2 regions of the Paenibacillus sp. BK720 genome follow, and region 1 is predicted to be linked to the other one. Evidence: predicted binding sites of a transcription regulator. Region 1 holds the regulator's gene; the other holds the start of a gene.
The links. The regulator NrdR, encoded in region 1, represses ribonucleotide reductase genes. The targets are predictions, from matches to a motif close to AACACNATATATNGTGTT.

Region 1 (12,352 bases):
AGCGGATGATTGGTTTGCCTCCGTTGTAGCCGCTGCAACAGGAGCCGGTCTTATCAACGGCTATGAAAATGGCGAGTTTAGACCGGACCAGACGATTTCGCGCGAGGAAATGGCAGTCATTCTGTCTCGCGGTCTGGCGTTTGCGGGGCATAAAGGTGAGGCTTCCGGCGCGGGAGCATTTACGGACCAGAGCGAAATTCCGGCATGGGCAGCTGAAGCGATCAGCCAGCTTGCGGGCTTTGGCATTGTAAACGGCAAACCGGGGAACGAGTTTGACCCTGCAGGTAAAGCTACACGCGCCGAAAGCGTGGCCATGCTGTACAGGCTGTTGCCGATTCTGACATTTGCGAAATAATCGGGATGAATAGAAGTAAACCGCCGGGGCGGATGCCCTGGCGGTTTTATTTTTTGCCCGTCTGCCTGCGAGGAGATTGCTTGATAAATATGGTATGATAGAGGGTAGAACGATTAGGTGAGGTGTCTGAATGGACAAGTGGATATTGATTGATGGCAATAGTATCGCAAACCGGGCCTTTTATGCGATGCCGCCGCTTACGAATTCAGCAGGTTTACATACGAACGCGGTATTCGGTTTTACGACTATGCTGCTTAAATTGCTGGAAGACGAGAAGCCGACCCACGTGCTGGTTGCCTTTGACGCGGGTAAAGTCGTGTTCCGCCATGAAGGCTATACAGAATATAAAGGCGGCCGCGCGAAAACGCCGTCGGAGCTGTCGGAGCAATTCCCGGTTATGAAGGATTTGCTGAAGGCATTTGGCATTTCCCAATTCGAGCTGTCCGGCTACGAAGCCGACGATATTATCGGTACGCTGACGCGGCTGGCCGATGAGCGGAACGTGGAGACGCTGGTCGTGACGGGCGATAAGGATATGCTGCAGCTCGCTTCGGATAACGTCACGATCGCGATCACGCGCAAAGGGATCAGTGAGGTTGAGCATTTCTCCCCGGCCGCCATTGAAGAGAAGTACGGATTGAAGCCGATGCAGATCATTGACCTTAAGGGGTTGATGGGCGACGCATCGGATAATATTCCCGGTATCCCCGGCGTAGGCGAGAAGACCGCTCTGAAGATGCTGCATGAGTTCGGCACGGTCGAGGAGGTACTCGCTAATACGGACAGCCTCAAAGGCAAGATGAAGGAAAAGGTCGAGACGCATAAAGACGATGCGATCATGAGCAAAAAGCTGGCCACGATCTTCCGCGAGGTGCCGCTTGAGCACAGCGCGGAGGATATCCGTTACGAGGGCTACCAGCCCGCAACGCTTGCCGAAGCGTTCCGCAAGCTAGAGTTCAAGTCGCTTATCGAGCGGCTGGACCTGAATGGAGCAGGTGCGGGCGACGGCGATACGTCAGCTCCCGCGGTAGAGCTTAACATCGTGGTTATCGATTCCGATAATGACGGTGAAGCTTTGAAGGACATGCTGTCCGCCTTGCAAAGCACGGAGCATGGCTTATACGTGGAAGCCATCGGCGAGAATCCTCATCAGGCGGAAGTACTGGGTCTTGCTGCGGCGGCAGGGGATACGGCGTACGTGGTGCCGATAGCGGCGCTTCAACAACCGTTCGCGGCGGAGCTGCGGAAATGGCTGGAGGATGCGGACAAGCCTAAAAACGGTTTTGACACGCATAAGACGGAGCTGGCGCTTGGCTGGCGAGGAATCGAATGGCGCGGTGTAGCTTTTGACGTGCAATTGGCCGCTTATCTGCTCGACCCGACCGATACGAACCTCACGCTAAACGCGTTATGCGACCGTTACGGCCAGTCCTCGGTTCCTCATGACGACGCGGTGTACGGCAAAGGCGCGAAATTCAAAGTACCGGATAATGAGGCGTTATACCGCCACTTGTCCGTGAAGGCGGATGCGGTCCGCAAGCTTACGGCTTTGATGCGCGCGGATCTCGAGAAGCGGGGCATGAACGAGTTGTATTTCGAGCTGGAACAGCCGTTGTCCGTTGTGCTGGCCGGCATGGAGCGACAAGGCATTAAGGTGGAAAAGGCGGAGCTCGAGCGTCTCGGCAGCGAGCTGGAGAGCAAGCTGTCGGCAGCCGTGAGCGAAATTTACCGCTTGGCCGAAACGGAGTTCAATATTGGCTCTCCGAAGCAGCTTGGCGAGGTATTGTTTGAGAAGCTGGGACTTCCCGCGCAGAAGAAGACGAAGACCGGCTATTCGACGGATGCGGAAGTATTGGAAAAGCTGGCTCCTTATCACGAGATCGTTCCGTTGATTCTGCATTACCGTACGTTGTCCAAGCTGCAGTCAACGTATATTGAGGGGCTTCTGAAAGAGGTTCGTCCGGAAACGGGCAAAATTCATACGTATTACCGTCAAACGATCGCGGCGACAGGGCGTCTCAGCAGCCAATTCCCGAATCTGCAGAACATTCCGATCCGGCTAGAGGAAGGCCGGCAAATCCGCAAGGCGTTTGTGCCTTCCGAGCCGGGCTGGTACATTCTAGCGGCGGACTATTCGCAGATCGAGCTGCGCGTTCTCGCCCATATTTCGGGCGATGAGCGCCTGAAGGAAGCTTTTATCCATGACATGGATATTCATACGAAAACCGCGATGGACGTATTTGGCGTATCGGCCGATCAGGTGGATGCGAATATGCGCCGCTCGGCGAAGGCTGTTAACTTCGGTATCGTATACGGCATCAGCGATTTCGGCTTGTCGCAAAACTTGAATATTACGCGGAAGGAAGCCGCGAGGTTCATTGAGCAATATTTCGAAGTGTTCCAAGGCGTACGCAAGTACATGGACGATATTGTGATGCAAGCCCGCCGCGACGGCTTCGTGACAACCTTGCTGGAACGCCGCCGGTATCTTCCGGATATCAAGGCCTCCAACTTCAATCTCCGCTCGTTCGCTGAGCGTACGGCGATGAATACGCCGATTCAGGGCACGGCAGCCGACATTATCAAATTGGCGATGGTGCGCATGGATGAGACGCTCCGCGAGCGCGGTCTGAAGAGCCGCATGCTGCTGCAGGTGCATGACGAATTGGTATTCGAAGTTCCGGAAGAGGAGCTCGAGCTCATGAAGGAGCTTGTGCCAAGCACCATGGCAGGCGCTTTGAAGCTGGACGTGCCTTTGAAGGCGGACGTGAACTATGGCGTCAACTGGTACGAGGCGAAGTAAGGAGCAGGAGCGAAGTTTCGCAATTAGAAGCTTGGAGTGGCTGAGCTAATCCAAGCAGGGCGAAAGTTTCGCCTAAGCAACGGGATTGACAACTATCCTGTCCAAAGCGAAGTTTCGCAATTAGAAGCTTGGAGTGGCTGAGCCAATCCAAGCAGGGCGAAAGTTTCGCCTAAGCAACGGGATTGACAAAACTATCCCGTCCCGAAGCCCATCCGAATCAGGTATAATGGGTTTGAGGTGAATAAGAATGCCCGAATTGCCAGAGGTAGAAACGGTCAGAAGAACATTAATTGAATTAGTCGCAGGCAAGCGAATCGCTTCGGTAGAAGTGAAGCTGCCGCGTATCATACAACGCCCTGAAGAACCGGAGGCGTTCGAAGCGGCTCTTGCCGGACGGACGATTCAGACGGTTGAGCGTCGCGGAAAGTTTTTGAGAATCGTGCTGGACGGTCTCGTGCTGGTCTCCCATCTTCGGATGGAAGGACGCTACGGCGTATTCCCAAGCGACGAGCCGGTGGAGCTTCATACGCATGTCCTGTTCCACTTCGATGACGGAACGGACCTGAGATACAAGGATGTACGCCAATTCGGCACCATGCATCTGTTCGAGCCGGGTACGGAATTCGAGATGAAGCCGTTAAGCAAGCTTGGCCTCGAGCCGCTGGAGAATGAGGCGTTTACGGCGGATGCCTTGAGAGGCCTGCTTGGAAAAAAATCAGGTCTAATCAAGCCGCTTCTCTTAAATCAGGAATATGTGGTGGGGCTTGGCAATATTTATGTGGATGAGGCTTTGTTCCTGGCAGGCATTCATCCGGAGCGGACAGCGGATTCTCTGAAGAAGGCGGAATGGATACGTCTCCATGAGGCGATCGTATCGACGCTTGCGAAGGCTGTCGCGGCAGGCGGATCATCCATTAAATCCTATGTGAACGGCCAGGGCGAAATGGGGATGTTCCAGCACCAGCTGCTGGTGTACGGCAGAAAAGACGAGCCTTGCGCAAGCTGCGGCAGATTAATCGAGAAATCGGTTGTAGGCGGAAGAGGAACGCATACCTGCGCAAGCTGCCAGCCTTTGCCGAAGGCGCGCAAAAAGGCTGTCCCTCAGGTTTAATGCACCGTAACGATTTCCCCGCATATGCTATTGTTGTTACGAAACAATAGGCGGATGTCTAGATAAGCGCTTCTGTGCGGCTAGAGACGTCCGGTATGCGGGGAGGGCTGCGGGTTGTTCGCGCATTTTGCTTCTTTGCTGGTGCTTGCTTTCGCTGTCAGTGTGGACGGCTTCGGAGTAGGCGTGACATACGGATTGCGGCGAATAAGAATACCGCTCTTGTCGGTTATCATTATCGCTTGTTGCTCAGGGTTGGTCATTTTCTTATCGATGATCGTTGGTTCATGGATTACGGGGTATTTATCGCCTTTTGTGGCTAAGCTGATTGGAGCGGTTGTGCTTGTGTGCATCGGCACATGGGCGCTGCTGCAGCTGCGGCGGAGCGGTCGGGAAGCGGGAGCTGGCGAAGGCCAAGCTGAAGATGATTCGAATCATTCTGCGGCGGATACGGAGCAGATTGACCGCACGCATCCGGTTCTAGTGGTGATTGTTGAATTGAAGCGCTTGGGATTGGTTATACAAATATTGCGGACTCCGCAAGCCGCCGACGTGGATAAGTCGGGAACGATCTCCGCAACCGAAGCGTTAATGCTTGGCGTAGCCTTGTCGTTTGACGCGTTTGGCGCCGGAATCGGAGCGGCCATGATCGGATTATCTCCTTTATTAACCCCTATTATGATTGCTGCGGCCAGTGCGTTATTCCTGCTTGGCGGGATGCGGTTCGGCTTCCGGTTCTCGAACTGGAAAGGCATGCAGGCGATATCGGTGCTTCCGGGCATCTTATTAATCATAATCGGCATATTAAAGCTGTTATAAAGTTACGGGAACGGGATTCACTTGAATGAGGTGAAAGCTAATGAAGATCGGTTTAACCGGCGGAATCGCTACCGGCAAAAGCACCGTGGCTGCCATGCTGGTAGAACGCGGTGCGATGCTGGTCGATGCCGATCAGGTTGCGAGAGAAGTTGTTATGCCCGGCGAACCGGCTTTAGAAGCGGTCGCCTCTGCGTTTGGACAAGCTGTTATACATACGGATGGAACATTGGATCGCAAGGCGCTTGGCAGCATCGTGTTCAACAACCGCGATTTGCTTGCGCAGCTTGAGAATATCCTGCATCCGGCTATACGGGGCCGCATGCGGCAGCGGATCAAACAGTATGAAGAACAGAACCCCAGTCAATTGGTCGTTGCGGATATTCCTCTTTTATACGAGACGGGCCAAGAAGAGCTATACGACGGGGTGATGGTCGTATATGTTCCCCAGACGCTTCAGTTACAAAGGCTGATGGAGCGGAACGAATTAGCAGCAGAAGAAGCATGGAGACGCATTGGACTTCAAATGGACATTGAGCAGAAGAGAAGCCGCGCGAATTGGGTTATAGATAATAGCGGTTCACTTGATGAGACAAGGCGGCAGGTGGACGAATTTTGGAAGAGCAAGGGTTTGCCATGAGGTGGTTAGTCCGAAAAAGAGTGCTGCTCATTCTGCTCATTGGCTTCATTGGCGTCTTATTCCTTAATTCCAATTGGCTTGCCCGGATGATGTATCCGATTGAGTACAAGGAAGACATACGAGCAAGCGCATCCAATTATGGGGTTGACCCGCATCTGATTGCGGCCATTATCCGGACGGAAACGAATTATTCTACCGGACAAGTCTCTAAAAAAGGGGCGCTTGGGCTCATGCAGATTATGCCAGATACGGCTGACTGGATCGTGAAGCAGGCAGATTTCAACAATGTCACAAGAGAAATGCTGCAGAACCGGCCGGATGTCAGCATTGAAGTAGGGGCCTGGTATTTGCAGTCCCTGCATAAACAGTTCAAACAGAATACGGTAGCCGTTATCGCAGCGTACAACGCTGGTCCCGGCAATGTGAAAAAATGGCTGGATTCGGGCAAATGGGATGGGAAGCTAGAAACGACGGATCAAATTCCGTACGGGGAAACCCGTCACTATGTACAACGCGTTATTTATTATTATAATAAGTACAAAGATCTTTATCCTGTTATTTAAAATTGGACAAGAAGAAGCCTTGGCTGTCCGTCGCTTCAGGACGAACAGCCAAAGCATTTGTTATACATGACTAATGAAATTATTGTTGGCGGCCAGCAAGGGATTGTTCTGCAATTTGCACCAGGCGGCGAGTAATGTTACCACCGATGTAACCTGCGTCTTTAGTCAGAAGGTTGCCGTAGTAACCGTCTTGCGACAACGTAATACCCAGCTCTTGAGCGACCTCATATTTCATTTGGTCCAGTGCTGCGTTAGCTTGTGGTACAAGCAGTTGGTTGCTGTTGTTGTTGTTCGAGCTCATTGATGTTCACCTCCTTGCGGTTGGTAAATGTATTATGTGCGGAATTCGCAACTTCATTCAGGTAACGACTGGAAATTTCTTAAAAAATAAAAACAGGATTCGGAAGGAGTGAAAAAAATGAAATGCCCTTACTGCGATTTTGCCGGTACGAAAGTGCTTGATTCCAGGCCAGCTAACGAGAACAAGTCCATCCGCAGACGGCGTGAATGCGAAAAATGCAGCCGCCGTTTTACGACCTTCGAAATGATCGAGGAAACACCGCTTATTGTAATTAAGAAAGACGGGAGCCGGGAAGAGTTCAGCCGCGATAAAATTTTGCGCGGTCTGATCCGTGCATGCGAGAAGCGTCCCGTCTCGGTTGAACGGCTCGAGGTCATCGTCTCCGAAGTGGAGAAGGAGCTTCGGACAACAGCGCTCGCGGAAGTCGAAAGCCGCGAGATCGGCGAGATCGTGATGAGCCAGCTGTATCCGGTTGACGAAGTGGCCTATGTGCGCTTTGCATCCGTGTACAGACAGTTCAAGGACATCGACATGTTCATGAAGGAACTGAACAGCCTGTTATCCAAACATCCAATGAACAATTAACATTAATATGGTGCGTGAATAGTCCTCCCTTTATGGGAAGGACTATTTTTGCATCTATACAAGTCGGGAGTGGGGAAATGGTTAAGATCGAAGCGTTGGATCATCTTGTATTGACCGTAGCCAATATGGAGAAGACGGTCGCTTTTTACAAAAAGGTGCTGAATATGGAGGTCATCGTCTTTGGAGATAACCGGAAGGCGCTGTTATTCGGCCAGCAGAAATTCAACCTGCATGAAGCCGGTAAAGAATTTGAACCGAAGGCAAAAAATCCGAGTCCGGGCTCTGCCGATTTCTGTCTCCTTACGAAGACGCCGATCGATGAGGTCATTCGACATTTGGCTGCTTGCGAGGTGCCCATCGAAGAGGGTCCGGTTGCCCGTACAGGGGCAGTAGGAACAATAATATCGGTGTACTTCCGCGATCCGGATCACAATCTGGTGGAAGTATCGAATTATACATCATTTTTTCTATATTAATTCTACCGCGCGGGCTCGCTTGGCTTTTCTCTATAATGAATGGAGATAAGCGGATTTTTTATTCTTTTCGATACCATAATAGAAGCAAGCGCCCGTCAGGATGGGAAGTACACGCACAATGATGCAGGAGACGATTGCGGATCTGCATGAGAATAATTGGACGCATTGCAATGCGGTAATTCTGTATAACGAGCAGGAAACAAGGGAGCGTTGCGTCGAGATAAGAATGGCAGCCGGACACGAAGAGAAGAGATTTTCGATACTAGGGTTTTGGCTATGTGAAGTGACTGTAAAAATAAACAAGCAAAATCATTGACAGTGTGGAAATGTCTGTGCTATTATTTTGCTTGTCCGGGGCCATAGCTCAGCTGGGAGAGCGCATCGCTGGCAGCGATGAGGTCAGGGGTTCGATCCCCCTTGGCTCCACCATAATAAACAATCAAACCACGTCAAATTTGACGTGGTTTTCTGTTTATTATGGTGGAGCCCAAAAGGGGGCGAACTCGGGTTCGTCCGCGCGGACGCAATGAAGTGAGAAGGCCTCGAAGGTATATTTTTAATGGAGGAGCACGGCGTCTGAATTCACTGATAAAAGTCCTCGTCGACTAAACTTTTCGGTAATTGGGGAGGAAAATTATTTGATGTATTTTTAGGGAATTTTTATTACCATCAGGATTTAAATGAAAGTAAGCATATTGGAGTACCGCATAGCAGCTTTGCTCGATTTCGTTACAGATGTTTTATTAATTAATTTTCAACTGACCAGAGAATGTGTATTACTACGGTTGACTTCAGCGAGCATTAGTAATGCAACACCGGAATTGAAGCCTTTCAACTAAGGCATTCAACTTTTTTAATAGGCATCTTCCTTGCGCAGACGCTCCACTTCAGCTCTTAGCGTATCAATTGACCCCTCTGCAGCTTCTTGATTTTTGTGCCCCTTATTATCCTTTTCCGTCATACAGCGACGCTCCTTTTCCTTTGGTTTTAGGGCGTCAATCCCATTTTTATTGAATAGGCTATGCCATTTTCTAATTATCCCTGCAGATGAGATATTGAAAATGAGATCTGCTTATTTGGAGACGTCCCCGTTGTCGTTCATGTAATTGAGTACGTCTAGTTTATATGCCATGGAGTATGCTGTGTATTTTTTCAAAACCTTTTAAGCCGTGCCCGTGATATTCACATTGTCTCATTGACATACGTAGAGCTTACTGATTAACACCTATTGATTTTGCAATGATGCTTTTTACTCCTTCAGCACCATTTTGATATTAATGAATAGCTTCTAATTTCACTTCTAAACTGTAATAAGGAAAAAAACTGCACCTCCATTGTTAGTCGTGTCTAACAATAGGAGTTCAGTTCCAAGGGGCAATCCCTATCCTAAACAGCTCTTTTTATATTAACCTTTCTCTAAGTTATAAGATAAATTCAAGTTTGTAATCTACTTCACATAACTTTTTTTTGTAATGTTTATAATAAAATTATGTGCAGAAAGGAGGAATGAGTAACCTCCATGCCGCAGATGATGTCCCGTGGACATAGGAACCTTGAAAGATAGAAAATTCAAAAGTATGTAAGGAGAGGTTTCATGGATAACTTGGAGAACCAGGCAAAACTATATGGGGAGCAAATGAAAGCGATTGTGGTGACGGACGAAGCTGAGGGAACAGCTGGCATGAAACTGGTGGAACGGCCGAAGCCGGACGTGGCGATGCTCTCAAGCCTTTCAGGCGCGAACTACGGCGATGTCATTGTTCAGGTTCATGCATCAGGATTCACAGGGGATGAGTTGACGTGGCCTTCGACCTGGATCGATCGTTTAGGGCGGGACCGGACGCCGTCGATCCCCGGACACGAGGTGGCTGGAGTGGTCACCGCCCTCGGATATGGCACAACTGGCCTGTCGGTTGGAGATCGGGTTTTCGGTCTTACGGACTGGACTCGCGACGGCAGCCTCGCGGAGTATGTAGTCGTCGAAGCACGCAACCTCGCTCCGCTACCGAGTGAGGTTGACTTCACGGTTGGTGCAGCTGTAGCAATGTCGGGCCTGACTGCCTAGCAAGGTTTGTTCGAGCACGGTCACCTCCGGTCGGGTCAGCGTGTCCTTGTGCACGGAGCGGCCGGTGCTGTCGGATCGATGGCGGCACAGCTCGCACGTCAAGCCGGCGCTTACGTTATCGGAACCGGACGAGCTGCACACCGTCAGACGGCACTCGACTTCGGCGTGCAGGAGTTCGTAGACCTTGAAAACGATTCGCTGGAAGACATCGGTTCCGTTGATCTAGTTTTTGATGTCTTCGGTGGCGATATCGGGAGTCGGTCCACGGGTCTAGTGCGAGAGGGAGGACGGTTGGTGACCGTCGCCGGCCCGCCCGAGGTGCGGCCTGTAAACGGTTTAGCGATCGATTTCATTGTCGTTTCCGATCGTGCTCAACTGATTGAGATCGCCCAGCGAGTGCGTGATGGACGATTACGGACAAACATCGGTAAAGTGGCGTCCCTCGATGAAGCTGTCGCCGCCTTTAACCCGACTGAGCGGATCAAGGGTAAGACGATCATTCGTATTCGTCCGTAACTGACAATGAAATGGGCATAATTGTTTGAAAAATAGTTGTCACTCATGCCCGATTTCGAATTAATTTAGTTGAAATCACCACCGGATTCAGTCGAAAAAAATTATTGAAAGATAAGGTAAGGAGAGATATCATGAAAACCTTGGAGAAAGATTTATTCACTGCACTGCGCGAACGGCGCTCAATTTATGGAATTACCAAAGAATCGCCAATTTCGGATCAAAGTATTCAAGAAATAATTGAGGAAACCGTTAAACATACACCATCGGCGTTTAATAATCAAACTACCCGCGTTGTTCTACTCTTAGGTGAACAACATGACAAAGTATGGGATATTACTGCCGAGGTTCTCAAATCACTCATTTCTACCGAACAGTTTTCTTCTACTCAGGAAAAATTGAACGGATTTCGAAACGGATACGGTACAGTGCTTTTCTTTGAAGACCAGTTAGTTATTGAAAGTTTTTCTGAACAATTTCCATCTTACCAAGAACACTTCCCGATTTGGTCGCAGCAAACAAATGGAATGCACCAATTGGTTATCTGGATGGCCCTGGAGGCTGAAGGGTTAGGAGTAAACCTACAGCATTATAATCCATTGATTGATGAACGAGTAAAAGCAGAATGGAATTTGCCGGAAAGTTGGAAACTGACTGCCCAAATGCCGTTCGGTAAACCGTCTGCCTTAGCAGGTGAAAAGAAATTTAATTCGATTCAAGAACGCATAAAAGTTTTTAAATAAAACTTACCATGGGGCTGTCTTAATGACAGTCTCTTTGTTATAACAAAACGGAAAATCTAACAGTCTCGTTGACCATACATTTAATGTTCTCATCAGTATGCAGCGATTGTAAGTTGCGATACAGACACATTCAACACACTGTAACTTATTACCTTCCTCATTGCCTTCCTCATGGCATCCTGATTCGTACGATAAACCTAACCTTTATTCGGGTCATAGCTCGCCAAAGTTATCCGGTGTCTGACCTCTTGTGACAATGGTTACATCATGGCCATCCCCGGAGTAATAAAGGGACTAGCCGGCGACCGAAGAACTGTTGTTCCTCCTACAACGAGTATTTTCATTCATATTCTCCTTTCACTTTTACAACCATTTTTATTATTGAAAAAATTTATCCCTGTCAGCTAGGAAAAATTAAAATTGAATGGTAACTCAATGGTAATTCGCGGTTTGCTTGAAGATTAACATTCCAACAGAATCGACATCTGTCATCTATATTACAGAACTCCAATTTTTTTAGAATTATAATCAAGGTAACAGGAAAAACTGGATCAAATTCATGCAATGATTTATGCCGAGGTGAGGAGCTAGGAAGATGAATCAAATTGGGTTATGACTTTGCAGATGAAATAGGAAAAATCAGGTTGAGTTATTACATTAATTCGGCAGCGTTTCGTTTTATTCCGAAAGGGGATCTTAAGAAGGAGGATAAAGGGTATACCTTCACTTGTTTGAAAGGCCTAGGTTTTATGTTAACAATAGTAAGTGATATCCCCAAATAATGAAGAAGGTGCGTGAAAAAATGGAAGCACGTTTGAACTTAATACACAAAATCGGTCAAGGAATTTCACCTCAACAGTTCATGGATGGTATGCAGAATCGGACAATGGAAACCAGTAATATCACGAATACCAAAGAGAAGTTTATCTCTGTTTACGAGAATTTCGAATGGGCACAAGAAGATCAGAAAGCTTTCTTTACCGGTTTAAGTAATCGATCCGACCTGCACTGTTTAATTTTATGCACAGACTGGTGCCCGGACGTCATCTGGAACGTTCCCTTATTGTTTCGAGTAATGGAACAGAGCAATATTTCGACTGAAGTGTTGCTTATGGAAGAGCATCTGGAAACCATGGATCTCTTTCTCACAAATGGCGGGCGAAATCAGCCAATCGCGGTCTTCTTGAATGCGTCCGGAGATGTCCTAGGTAAATGGGGGGCGCGTCCAGCCTATATTCAGGCTGTGATGGATCGGTTTAAGAAGAACAATCCAAATAAACAGGACGCCGATTATAAGAAGAAATTGAACCAAACATATCGTGAGATCGGAGATCTATATCAAGTTAGCAACGAATATCAGGAAGTTATCCTTAATGAATTAAGA
Region 2 (12,352 bases), on a different contig from region 1:
AACCAAAAGCATAATTTGTTTTTTAATAGAAGGTTTTAGACTTCTTTATTAAATAACAAGGGGCAAGAGCCGTTAGTCCAGTAACTTACCCACATGCTCGAAGACAGACTGTTGATTTTTCATGTGTGTTTGTCGATCCCATAAGGAGACCACAATTTCATCTTGAATTCGCGCCACAGGTAAACTCCTCCCGAACTAATATCGGTCAGATCGACATCGAGCCCTAGTATGCTAGTCTGTTGTACTATGGCACTTGGCCCGTCCGCTACTGCCGTTCCGTCTTCTGAACACCTACATATTGTGGCAACTAGGAGGTGCGTAAGTGCCAATACACAAGTTACGGAAGCCGAATAGGTGCTTGAGGAAGTGCGATTGTGTCGTACGAAGGAAGAGACGTTGCCGGAAGAGGATTAGTCAGAAACAGTTCGAGCGTCTAACGAATATATTGCAAGGAGTTCAAGAAACACTGTCCGCTTCGCTTCAGAGCGACGATCTGGTACAAAGCCGCCCGCTTCTTCTGCAATTCATGAGATTAGAACACTTTCTGTCTACTGCCCATTTATACCGTCAGTTCATTTTGCTTAAGCTGCTGCGCAAGACGATTCGGTTGCTGGCGAATTTCAATGTCGTGAAAATCGATAAAATTAACCTGCTATTACAGATCTTCAACCAGCTGTTCATTACCCTTTCACTTAACCTAAGTGTGGCCCAGATTGAGATCATCAACAACATCATTACCAACGTGACCATCTTACTTGAGGGTTCGGAAGGACCGACAGGGGCAGCAGGGCCAGCAGGCCCGCAAGGACCAATTGGACCGACTGGACCAGAAGGGCCGCAAGGACCAATTGGATTGGCTGGACCAGAAGGGCCGCAAGGACCAATTGGATTGGCTGGACCGGAAGGGCCACAAGGACCAATTGGATCGACTGGACCGGAAGGGCCGCAAGGACCCACCGGACCTTTAGCTACCCAAACAAATGGTTTTATCGTTAACTTTACGACGACCGGACTTATTCCTCAAGGAACGGGAATTCCTTTAGATACCAATTTTTTATTGTCTCCGGGCATTACCCATACACCGGGTTCATCTGTCATTAATCTTGAAAGCGGTATTTACTGGATTGAGTACACCACTAAATCCTCAGCTCCCACAGCAGTTTTTGTATCGACGAGAGCGGTTCTTAACGGTACTTCGATCCCTGGGGCTACTGTCGTAAGCCCCACAACGACTTCCGGCAACTTCCAAACTTTAAGTTCGGGCTTTATTGTTGATGCACCTAATCCTACCAACACATTGGAGATTGCTGCAGATTCCTTGGGAGGGAATATTTATAATTCCCAGTTCCCTAACATCCCGAACGTATCTGTGAGAATTGTGAGAGTCGCTTAGCTTCAAAAGATTAGTATAACGAAGATCTTCTGGGTAATCCGTAACATTGAATATCTAGGCAGTGCGGTCTAATCAATGTAGACAAACATTACAATAAAAGTGCCTAACAGAGGCGTTGTAAATAGCACTTTCTGTCGTAGTGTGACTAAGTCGGAATCTCAATAAAACAAATCGGTTGAGAAATCCAAGGGGAACTACCTACTTTTGGATTTCTCATCCGATATTATACAGCGTCAGCTTGCACAATTGAGTATGAGCTTCGAATCATTCTTGCGCGTATTCCATATGCACTTGAAATGGCATTCATGTAACATATCTAGCTGGAGTTGTCCTGCAAATCTACATCATCCGTCATATCGATCAGCCATTGATACGTGGCGCATGCTTTCTCTTCAGTAGCGATATCTTTATAGAGGTCCGCGATAACGGATTAAAGATCCGTTCTATTTTCATTGGTTTTGTTAAAGGTTTTTATATATCAATACTTATTATTATCTTTAGGTTTTAAACGAGACCTAATAAATTTTAGGTCTATCAGCCCCAAAATTATCGCAACAGCTAGACCAACTAAAATATTTCCAGAAAACGCCGTGTACAATCCAAGTGCTAAAAAACCGATCAAACGAATTGCCTCGATAATTTTTTTATATTTGAGCATTTTGTCTCTCCATTTTTCATTTGAATTATTACTAATTATAACAATTTTTGCAACTTATTCCTAAAAACAAATTTAATTTTAATAAGACTGAAGTAAAGGACATGCTCGCCATGTCGATGACAGGAAGCATGTCCTTTTTTCACATCAAGCTCCGCATGTTTAGGTTACAACTCTCGGGTCATAAAAGTGCTGTAAGGATCGAGTGAATAATCTGCAAATGGGCCGCACTCCTCAAATCCGAAGGCCGTGTACAGCCGTCTGGCCGGCTCGAACGACGCCATCGAGCCCGTCTCCAGGCTCAGTCGCCGGTATCCCCGCCGCCGGGCCTCCTCAATGATGTGGGACAAGATGGATCGGGCCACGCCTTTACGCAAGTGGGCGGATGCGGTCCGCATCGATTTGATCTCGCCGTGGCCAGGATCGAGCTCCTTCAATGCCCCACAGCCAAGCAGCTCTCCCTGCTCCCATGCGCTCCAGAACGTCACATCCGACCGCCGCAGCCCGTCCAAGTCTAGGGCGTGCACGCTCTCCGCCGGCGATTCCTCCGCCATGCCTTGAAGATGCTCGTGGATCAATGCGGCTATTTCCGGCCCGCTTAAATCGTCCAGCCTAATTTCCATACCCTTCACCTTCACTCCGTTGTAAGTTTCATCTCTTGTGCTGTGATCATTGTACAGCCGGACGAGCTTGAGAAAAAGGTAATCTTCTCGGGAAACATTTCCCCTTTCGTCAGATGTCATGTTTTCTCGTTCCGCAATCGCGATGGATCAGCCGCTGTTAACCTTCCCCTTTAAACCAGATGTCCTTAAAATCTACCCACCCGGCAGCATTCAACCGTACGCCCTGCTGCGCCGGATGGGACAGCACCCGGGCCTCGTTGTAGGTCAAATAGACAGCCGTGCCGCGTTCGATCAACCAGGTCTCCAATCGCTGAAACGCCTCGTCCCGGGCTTCCGGTTCCGCCTCCTGAAGCAGCCGCCCCACAAGCCTGTCTACTTCCGCCTGAATTCCGGGCTCCAGCATGCTGCGAATGAAGCTGTACCGGGACAGCAAATATTCGATCTGTCGGAGCAGCCCCTCGCTCAGCAGCGCCTCGAACAAGATCAGGTCCGCCTCCCGGAGCCGCTCTTCCTTCATTAATTCCTCCCAGGGCAGAATATGAACGTCCAGCCGGATTCCGGCCTGACCATATTGCTGCTGAAGCCAGTAAGCCGCTTGTTCATGACGCAGGTACGCATACAGCTTCAGCCCCTCTCCGCCATACCCGGCCCGTTCTAATTCCCTGGATGCCTCTTCCGAATCATACAGCGAATCAGCGGCAGCCGGCTGCGGGTCAAGATGAAAACCGAGGCAGGGGAAGGCATGCGGGTACCCCAGCTCCCGGACCATACGGCTCCGGTCAACCGCAAGTGCAAGTGCCCTGCGGAAGGAATCGTTTTGCAGAATCCCCGGCTTCGCGAGGTTCATTGTCAGCATGCTGCATCCGGTGACGAGACGGCTGCGCCGCCATGTCTTCAGCTCCTGGCGGTTGGCTTCCCCCGTCTCGACGACCAGTACACCCGGATTGTTCTCCACCGTCCATACTCCGCCGGTATCCGGGATAATCATCACTTCGATACGATCGATCAGGCCCCGGGCCGCATAATAATCCGGGAAAACTTCGAGCACGCACATCCCCGGCGTAAGCTTAGCGATCCGGTAAGAGCCCGCCCCGACAGGCAGGCTTGAGGGAGTTAGTTCAATTGTTTCCGTTAGTGGAATCTATTTTTGCGATGCTGTTTTCTAGACCTGCCGCCTTAATCAAACTGTTTTTCAAAGCTCCAACCTTCATAAGTACCATATTTTTTACCGTACATGCTCATGAGGTGCGTCTGATAACCAATAAGTGCTAAGGCTTCTATTTTAGTAACTATAAATCTGACCCGGTCATCCATTTTGGAAATCTGATGAATCGAAAATGACGTGAACTCGATTTCTTTTGCAAACTCGTCAGCGTATTCCAACGGAATTGCGAAATGATGTGATATGTGACACGTATTAACTTGTTTAAGATTGATTCCGGAATCAGTAACTTTCTTGTTGTTAAGTTCCCATCGAGTCTTTTGTTCTTCATCCGTTTCGATGACACCGGCGAGTCCTTCACCGAAAAGATTGTCAATTTCGTATCGGTTAAAATCCAAAATCCATTTTCGATGTAAATAGTAAAGAGGCGAAAGTGTACTTATTTTGGAACTAAAGACATCGCAACCACGATCGTCATACATGTGAAACAAGATGCCTTTTGTTTTGTTATACAAGTAAATCCGACCGTCGGCACTCGGTTTGCGCATGAAGTCGGTATTCTCAATGGATTCAAGTACATACGACTTTTTGATTTCTTTCGCTTTAACTTCAACGGACCATTCTTTAGTGTAAAATTCGTCATCAGTCTCATCAAACTCATATGGTAAAGTGCTCGATCACGTGTGCTTCAACCGTGTTAGGAAGAAACGCTTTAATCGTACTTTACCTATCCGTTTTTCATTCATACCATAGCTGGTGCGATGTATAAAAATCACATCGTCTTCAGGTTCGAAAATTGTATGATAAGTGGCACTCACGCGACGAAGACTTTCGTTCCGATACGCCTCTTCCGTCAAGCTTTCGAGTCCTAATTCAAAACGGATATAAGGACCTTGAGCTTTAATTTCTTTTACAATATTCATTGAAGTTTTCCCTTTGCTTTTAATCACCATTTTACCATGTCGCATTGACCAATATCCTTAATGTTTGGATTTGGCTCTCCAGCCCATTATTTTAACAAAAATGGCAACTGATCAGCTAGTCAGTCACCATTACGTTGTTCTCAGCTAACGTCTCCCGTCCCTCGGTTTTAAGGGTTTATCTCACATATACTCACTCATTCGCAGGATTTCTACATCTTGATTCAGGTTTATCTTAAGTATGAATTGGTATAGTACTGTTTGGGCTTTCGGTCGGGCATGCTGAAACAGAGGAACCATTAGGAAATATCCCCCAATTAGTTACTACTGCATGCATACTCCACTTCTCCCCTGGAGGTTCACCCTCCCAAATCTCAACGGGTCACTGCCCTTACATTCCTTCGTTATACCTGTCCAAGGTGTGGAGACCGATAGCGTTTAGCGGATGGGTCTGGCCCTTATGGGAAACGAACTCGGTCCTCCGTGCTTTCTTTGTGAAATCCTGCGAATGAGTCAATATACGTGAATACTAATAAAACTTAAGCTGCTTCTCCCCAGGCTAGGATGGTTTTCTCGGGCGTAAACTTTTCTCCTCGCTGAACCATACCAACTAAAATGCGTGCTAACTTCCCGATTAATTTAAAGATGGATTGCTGCTTCTTCATCTTCTTTACTTGCAAATTATGCTCATGCAGGTAACGGAAAACGGGATTATTCCAAACGAGCCGAACCGTTGCAAGGTAGAGATATTTCCGTAAAGCAGAGTCACCTCGTTTTGAAAGAACAGTCCTATTATACAAAAAAGCCCGAATCCACAAGGGATTCGGGCTTTGACATCATAACCAATTTTAGTGACATTTTATATTACAAGATGTGACATATGATATTACAGCGGACATTCATTCATCGAGAGATTTTCGCTTGTTTTTTATTCAATTGCACTTGCTATAACCGCAATTGCTGCATTGTTTGCAGCCCTCGACATTGATCAGCGATGCTGATCCGCAGGACGGGCATAAGTCGCGAGAGGTAACCTCGCCATGCTTATGCGAGTCTTCGGCTGCCGGCGCTGCGGCAACGGCTAAAGAAGGAGCCGCGCTTACCGGTTCAGAAGCAGCCGCCTGCTCATTCGTGCTCTCGATATGAATCTCCAGCGCCTTCGCAACAGCGTCAGCGATGGATTCTACCCGATTGGCTCCGAAGCCGATAGCGCCCGTGCCGCCAATGCCTTTAAGATGCTTGATCAACAGCTTCGCTTTGTTGCCGTGATCTCCGTAGCGGAGGAACAAGGAGCATACGCGGCCAAGCGCTTCCGCCATCGCAAACACGTCGGAGCCCGCTTTGCCTACGTTCAGGAAGATTTCGCCCGGAATACCGTTCAGATCGTTAATCGTGATATACGCCATGCCAAACGGCGTATTTACTTTATAGGTTGCCCCGCGAAGAATTTGCGGGCGGCGTTTATACTGCTTGTCGAATTCCTGCTCCGCATGCGGCGATACCTTCGCGTTAAGCGTCGTATTCAGCGTCTCGAGTTTATCCTCTTCTTTCACTGCTTCCGCTGCCGCAGCTGCTTCGCCAGCCGCATCCGGCTTGGCATCGTCTTTCTTCGTCGACAATACTTGAACGTCGCGGCTGCCGTCGCGGTAGATCGTAACGCCTTTACAGCCCAGATCAAAGGCCATCTCGTACAGCTCTTTTGTTTCTTCAACCGTAAAGTCGCTAGGACAATTCGCCGTCTTCGAGATCGAGCTGTCTACCCAGCGCTGAATCGCCGCTTGCACGCGGATATGATCCTTCGCGGACAAATTCATCGCCGTTACGAAATAATCCGGCAGCTCTTCGCCCGGATGCGCATCCTTCCATGCCTGCGCGATTGGCACCAGCTGTTTGTCGAAGCCGAGACGGCTTTGACGGAAGTATTCGAAGGCAAAGTAAGGCTCGATGCCTGTCGATGTCCCCACCATCGTACCCGTGCTGCCCGTCGGAGCTTGGGTAATAACGGTAACGTTGCGCATGCCTTTGGCCAGCACCGCTTCGCCTACCTCCGGGAATTCCGCCACCATGTTTTTCATAAAGCCGCTTTGCAGGAACTTCTCCGCGTCAAACGCTTCAAACGAACCTTTCTCCGAAGCGATCTCCGCCGAAGAGAGATAAGCCTCTCTTGCCATAAAGCCGTATATTTTATCGAGGAACAGAAGGGATTCAGGGCTGCCGTAACGGATGCCAAGCTTGATCATAAACTCGGCAAGCCCCATCGTGCCAAGGCCTACGCGGCGCTCCTTCTTCTGGTTCTTCTCATTTTCTTCAAAGTGATAAGGCGTCGTGTCTATGACGTTGTCGAGGAAACGAACGGACCACTGGGTTACCTTAGCCAGCTCCTCCCAATTCACGTCGTGCTTGCTCTCATCGTAAAATTTGGACAGATTAATCGCGGACAGATTGCAGACGCCCCAGCCCGGCAGCCCTTGCTCGCCGCAAGGATTCGTGCAAATAATCGGGTTGAAATACCAGCTGTTCGACATCTGGTTGTAATACTCCATAAAGACGACGCCGGGTTCAGCCGATTTCCATGCCGATTCGATAATCGTATGCCAGACGTCGCGCGCGCGAACCGTTTTATAATGGACAACCTTCTTGCCCAGCTTTCTCCAGGCATCCAGATCGCCGTTCCACAGCTCGTCGTAATCGGTTTCCTTGGTATCCGGGAAGACAAGCTCCCAATCCAGGTCTTCCTTCACGGCTTTCATAAAAGCGTTGCTCACGCATACCGACAGATTCGCATTCGTCACTTGCCCCATCGTCTGCTTGACGGTAATGAAATCAAGCACATCCGGATGCCAGTCGTTAATCATCAGCATAAGCGCGCCTCGGCGGCTTCCGCCCTGCTCAATCAGACCGGTTGTATAGCTGAACAAACCGCCCCAGGATACGGCACCGCTGGAGGAGCCGTTAACGCCCGCAACAATCGCCCGTCGAGGACGCAGCGAAGACAGATTGATTCCCACGCCGCCGCCGCGCGCCATGATTTCGGTCATTTCGGACAGAGTTGTCATAATTCCGCCGCGGCTGTCCTTCGGCGAAGGAATAACGTAGCAGTTGAACAACGTCAATTCTTCGCTGGCGCCGGCACCGGCAGCAATACGGCCGCCCGGAACGAGCTTCCAGTCATCGAGAATATAACGGAACCTTTCCGTCCAGGCGCGCTGCTTTTCTTCGCCTTTCTCGGCGCCAGCCATCGCACCCGCCAGACGGTCCCACATTTCTTCCGGAGTCTTCTCTATAGTAAGCGTGAGCTTCTCCACGCTGGATGTCACGGTATCTCCGCTTCTTAGCTTAACGGTCACCTCATCGCCGCTGCGTCCGATGACTTCCCCAACCTCCTTGGCCGGGAATTTTGGATCATCCTTCGTCAGGACCAGTACGACATCCCCTACTGCCGTATTCTTTGTGTCCGCGTTTTTCCATGCATAACGGTCCAAAAATATTTTTTCGCTAAGGCCTTCCAATTTCTGCGTCATTGCCATCCGATTGGTCCTTCCTCCCATGTCCCTCATCTCGCATACACACCTCTTATCGCATGTGTCGGGCACCATATATTGTGTGTACTGCTTATTATACTATACTACATATCGGTATCCACAGCTGTTTTTACCTATTTCGCCGCTTTTCTCCGCTTACATTGGCTATTCTCTTTCTATTGCTTGTCTTATCGCTAATTTTACTGCTTATTTACTAAGATTTGATGAAAAAGGTCATACTATTGACAACTATCTCTATTCGCAAAAGGAGCTGCCTATCGTGACCTTTACTATGAATGATCAGGCGAATGTGAATCCCGCCTCTACGGAAGCTAATACGGTCCGGCGCAAGCTTCATCCGCTTGTCGACCTGCAATGTGACCGCACCTGGTTCGACGAGCTTCAGAACCGGGTCGCCAAGAACGGTCCATGGGATGATTGGACGCTCTATCAGCTGACCATGGAAGCCGAGCAAGCCAAGCGGGTCGACAGCTTTGAGCAGCTGCAATGCTTGCGCACGCTCCCATCGTTCGAGCCGATGCCGCATCAGGTGGATACGGCGCGCAAGGTGGTTCACGAGATGGGCGGCCGCGCTATTCTCGCCGATGAAGTCGGACTTGGCAAAACGATCGAGGCCGGACTGGTCATCAAGGAATACATGGTGCGCGGTCTCGTCCGGAAGGCTCTTATTCTTGTTCCCGCTTCCCTCGTCCTGCAGTGGGTGAGAGAGCTGAATTCGAAGTTTGGCATCTCCGCCGTCGCGCAAAAGAAGGAGCATACCTGGCAATACGATGTTGTCGTCGCCTCCATAGACACGGCCAAGCGTGATCCGCACCGCGAGATTATTCTGGGCCAGGATTACGACATGATCATTATCGACGAAGCGCATAAGCTCAAGAACAAAAAGACGACAAACTACCAATTTGCCCTCCAGCTCCGAAAAAAATATTGCCTTCTTCTGACGGCAACTCCGATTCAGAACGATCTGGATGAGTTATATAATCTTATCACGCTTTTGAAGCCAGGCCAGCTAGGCGGTCAAAGCGAGTTTGCAGCGAACTTCGTGGTCGACAAACGCCTGCCGAAAAATGAAGATCAGCTGCAGGATGCGCTGTCCACCGTCATGATCCGCAACCGGCGCGGAGACGGCGGCATATCGTTCACCAAGCGCGTCGTGAAAAATATTCCGCTGGAGCTGTCCTCGGAAGAGAAGGCTCTCTATGACGCGGTTACGGCATTCGTTCGGGACCGTTACAAGGAAGACGGCGTAGATATGATGAGCATGCTCCCGCTAGTTACGCTGCAACGCGAGGTATGCAGCAGCCGAGACGCCGTGTTTATTACGCTTGTTAATCTGTTCAAGAAGACGGCCGAGGATTCCCCGATCCGTCCGAAAATCTGGGAATTGGTTGAATTTATTAAACAGATCAAAGCCAATACAAAAGCCGAAAAAGTAATGGAGCTTATTCAGCAGATTAACGACAAAGTCATCATCTTCACCGAGTACCGGGCATCGCAGGAATACCTGCTGCAGTTCTTCCGCTCGCACAATATATTAGCCGTGCCGTACCGGGGCGGCATGAACCGCGGCAAAAAGGACTGGATGATGGATCTGTTCCGCGGCCGCGCCCAAGTGCTTATCGCTACCGAAGCCGGCGGCGAAGGGATCAATCTGCAGTTCTGCCACAACATGATTAACTTTGACCTCCCATGGAATCCCATGCGCGTCGAGCAGCGGATCGGCCGCGTTCACCGGCTTGGGCAGAAGGAAGACGTCAAAATCTATAATCTGTGCACGCTCGGGACCATCGAAGAGCATATCGTTAACCTGCTGCATGAGAAGATCAATCTGTTTGAGCTTGTCATCGGGGAACTCGACCATATTCTGGAACGGTTCGAATCGGATGCCGGCTCCATCGAGCAGCAGCTGGCACGAATGCTGCTCGAATCCGAGGGAGACGCCGTTCATCTGGAACAAAGGCTGAGTCATCTGGGTTCCACCCTGTCCAAGCTTCGTGATGAGACGGAATCGCCGGAGACGCCCCAAGGGCCAACCATCCTCTCCCAAATGACCGCGCTGGGCCAGAAAGTCGAGGTGAGACCGTGAATTCCAAGCAGGTTCATAAATATGTACAGCGTTTTCTTGAGGCTACCCAATGCTCGATACTGGAGAAGTCGCCTGCTCACTTCACGGTTAAGCTCTCTCCTGCCGCCGACCGTGAACTGACGAACCGCCCCTTCTACTGGAGCTTTGTTGACCGTACCGGCTCCGAACCGGAGACAATGACTTATCTGTTCGTCACCGACAAGGAGAAATACGAGGAGGAGTTTGCCGCGCCGGCGGCTGCGCCAGCACCGGGCCCGGTTACGAATGCGGTGGATGCGGCGCTAAACCGCTCCTTCGGCTTCGTAAACAACAACTTGGCAGGCGGCATCCGTACGCCAAGGGAAGATCTCTATTTCGGCTCCCGCAAGCTGGAGCAGCTGTTTGGCGCAGCCAAAAACTCGGGCAGCTACGTGAACCTGTTCCAGGAACCGGAAAGGCGGTCCAGCACTCCGTTCCAATCGACACCCTACACCGCCTGGCTCGGGGTTAATATGCGCGTCGAATTCGCGTGCGACAGGAAGCGCGAGGAAATTCACAGCTACGGCGTCTCTCTCGCAACGGGATTGGTGGTCGAGAATTTCTACGACCGGCTTAAAAATTTGAAGCTCACGCCGCGGCTGCCCTCGAATATCCATTTGACCCGCAACGGCCTGTCCTATGCAAAGGCATTGGGCGTTATCGAGACAACGCTGGAACGCAAGCTCAGAAATTACGACTATGCTTGGGCTGCCGATGCTGCGGCAAGGCTGGAGGAAGAGCTCGACAGAATCCGGCATTATTACGATCCGATGATCAAGCATGCCGAAGAAAATGCCAAGGAAGCCATCGAAGAGCAATTCAACCAGCGCCAGACCGAGATCAAATGGCAGTATGAACCGCGGGTGACGGCTTCCGCCATTAACTGCGGTATTTTCCACCTGGAAGGCATTGAATAGAGACAATCAGACGGCATTCGCATCAATACGCCAAAAATAGAACGACCGATTGATCTGCGCCCGCGACAGGTTCCAACAGCCTTCTGCGGGCTTGTCCCATATAATGAGATCATGTCAGAAACGGATGCAAAAGAAAGAAAGGATGTGCCAGGGTGAATAAGTGGATTCGACATACGGTTATTGCCGCATTGGTGGTGTCAACATTCCTTGTCACGGCTCAAAGCCTTCAGGCGGAATCGATTCCGTCCGCGACGGTTCAACAAGAAACGGAGCTTCAATCCACCGTACGCGGCTGGATGGACGAGCTTGCCAAGTTACCGGAGTTCAAAGCGTGGAGTCATGCCGAATTTGCCGTATCGCCTCTTGGACCCGGCATGCACAGCTGGATTGCGATTGTAAAAGATAAAGGACAACCGGCCGGGTACTTGGTTATTCAAGCCAAGGAAAATGGCGGGTTTGCGCTTGGGGAATACGGTAAGGGGGAATACTTGTTTGACCAGACTACGCTGCGCCAATCCCTTGCCCAGCTGGAGCTTCTCTCCTCCTTGCCGGATTCGAACCAAGCTTTGTATATTCATCCGTTGCTCGCCGTCTGGGACGTTAGCGGCTCAACGGAAGACACGTATTTGGACGGTATGAGCGGCGAATGGCTCCCGTTGCAGCAGGATACTTGGGAAAAAACCGCCAAAGCGGAAGAAGGACTTGCCTCGCGTTACGCCCTTCAAGGCAACACCTTGATTGTGAGAGCCGTTAAAAGCCGTTCTTTTGATCCGTACAATGAAATGCCGTGGCTTACGGAAAAACCGATTACAGCGTCCGCCGAGGATACCGGCATCGTGCTCAAAGCTTTAAGCTCCACAACGCCTCTCCGCTTTACGGTAGAGCGCTTTAATAAGGAGATGCTTTATGTGTGGTCGGTAACCGGCTATCACAACTGGGGCGACGGCAATGTCTATGCCGCCCTGGAAACAGATGAGCTCGGCAGCAGCACAAGGTACATTCCCCTCAAGCTTCTTGCCGAGCTCGGTCACTTCTA

Region 2: the regulator NrdR is predicted to act here: its motif matches at 8,342-8,359, upstream of FHT67_RS08620 (adenosylcobalamin-dependent ribonucleoside-diphosphate reductase).

What each region holds. Positions count from the first base shown of each region.
Region 1 covers NZ_JAASRQ010000001.1:406,878-419,229, forward strand. The annotation lists gene FHT67_RS01750 (S-layer homology domain-containing protein) at 1-355, shown strand, start outside; gene polA (DNA polymerase I) at 486-3,158, shown strand; gene mutM (DNA-formamidopyrimidine glycosylase) at 3,406-4,269, shown strand; gene ytaF (sporulation membrane protein YtaF) at 4,384-5,085, shown strand; gene coaE (dephospho-CoA kinase) at 5,126-5,722, shown strand; gene FHT67_RS01775 (lytic transglycosylase domain-containing protein) at 5,719-6,285, shown strand; gene FHT67_RS01780 (alpha/beta-type small acid-soluble spore protein) at 6,365-6,586, opposite strand; gene nrdR (transcriptional regulator NrdR) at 6,704-7,171, shown strand; gene FHT67_RS01790 (VOC family protein) at 7,249-7,647, shown strand; tRNA gene FHT67_RS01795 (tRNA-Ala) at 8,001-8,076, shown strand; gene FHT67_RS29625 (alcohol dehydrogenase catalytic domain-containing protein) at 9,242-9,712, shown strand; gene FHT67_RS29630 (zinc-binding dehydrogenase) at 9,791-10,228, shown strand; gene FHT67_RS01805 (nitroreductase family protein) at 10,369-10,968, shown strand; gene FHT67_RS01810 (thioredoxin family protein) at 11,771-12,352, shown strand, end outside.
Region 2 covers NZ_JAASRQ010000002.1:398,666-411,017, reverse strand. The annotation lists gene FHT67_RS30330 (collagen-like protein) at 527-1,393, shown strand; partial or broken gene FHT67_RS08645 (manganese catalase family protein) at 1,722-1,817, opposite strand; gene FHT67_RS08640 (GNAT family N-acetyltransferase) at 2,216-2,671, opposite strand; gene FHT67_RS08635 (ABC transporter substrate-binding protein) at 2,829-3,773, opposite strand; partial or broken gene FHT67_RS30660 (DUF3885 domain-containing protein) at 3,848-4,756, opposite strand; partial or broken gene FHT67_RS30655 (IS110 family RNA-guided transposase) at 5,293-5,538, opposite strand; gene FHT67_RS08620 (adenosylcobalamin-dependent ribonucleoside-diphosphate reductase) at 5,686-8,280, opposite strand; gene FHT67_RS08615 (DEAD/DEAH box helicase) at 8,567-10,381, shown strand; gene FHT67_RS08610 (YqhG family protein) at 10,378-11,316, shown strand; gene FHT67_RS08605 (hypothetical protein) at 11,469-12,352, shown strand, end outside.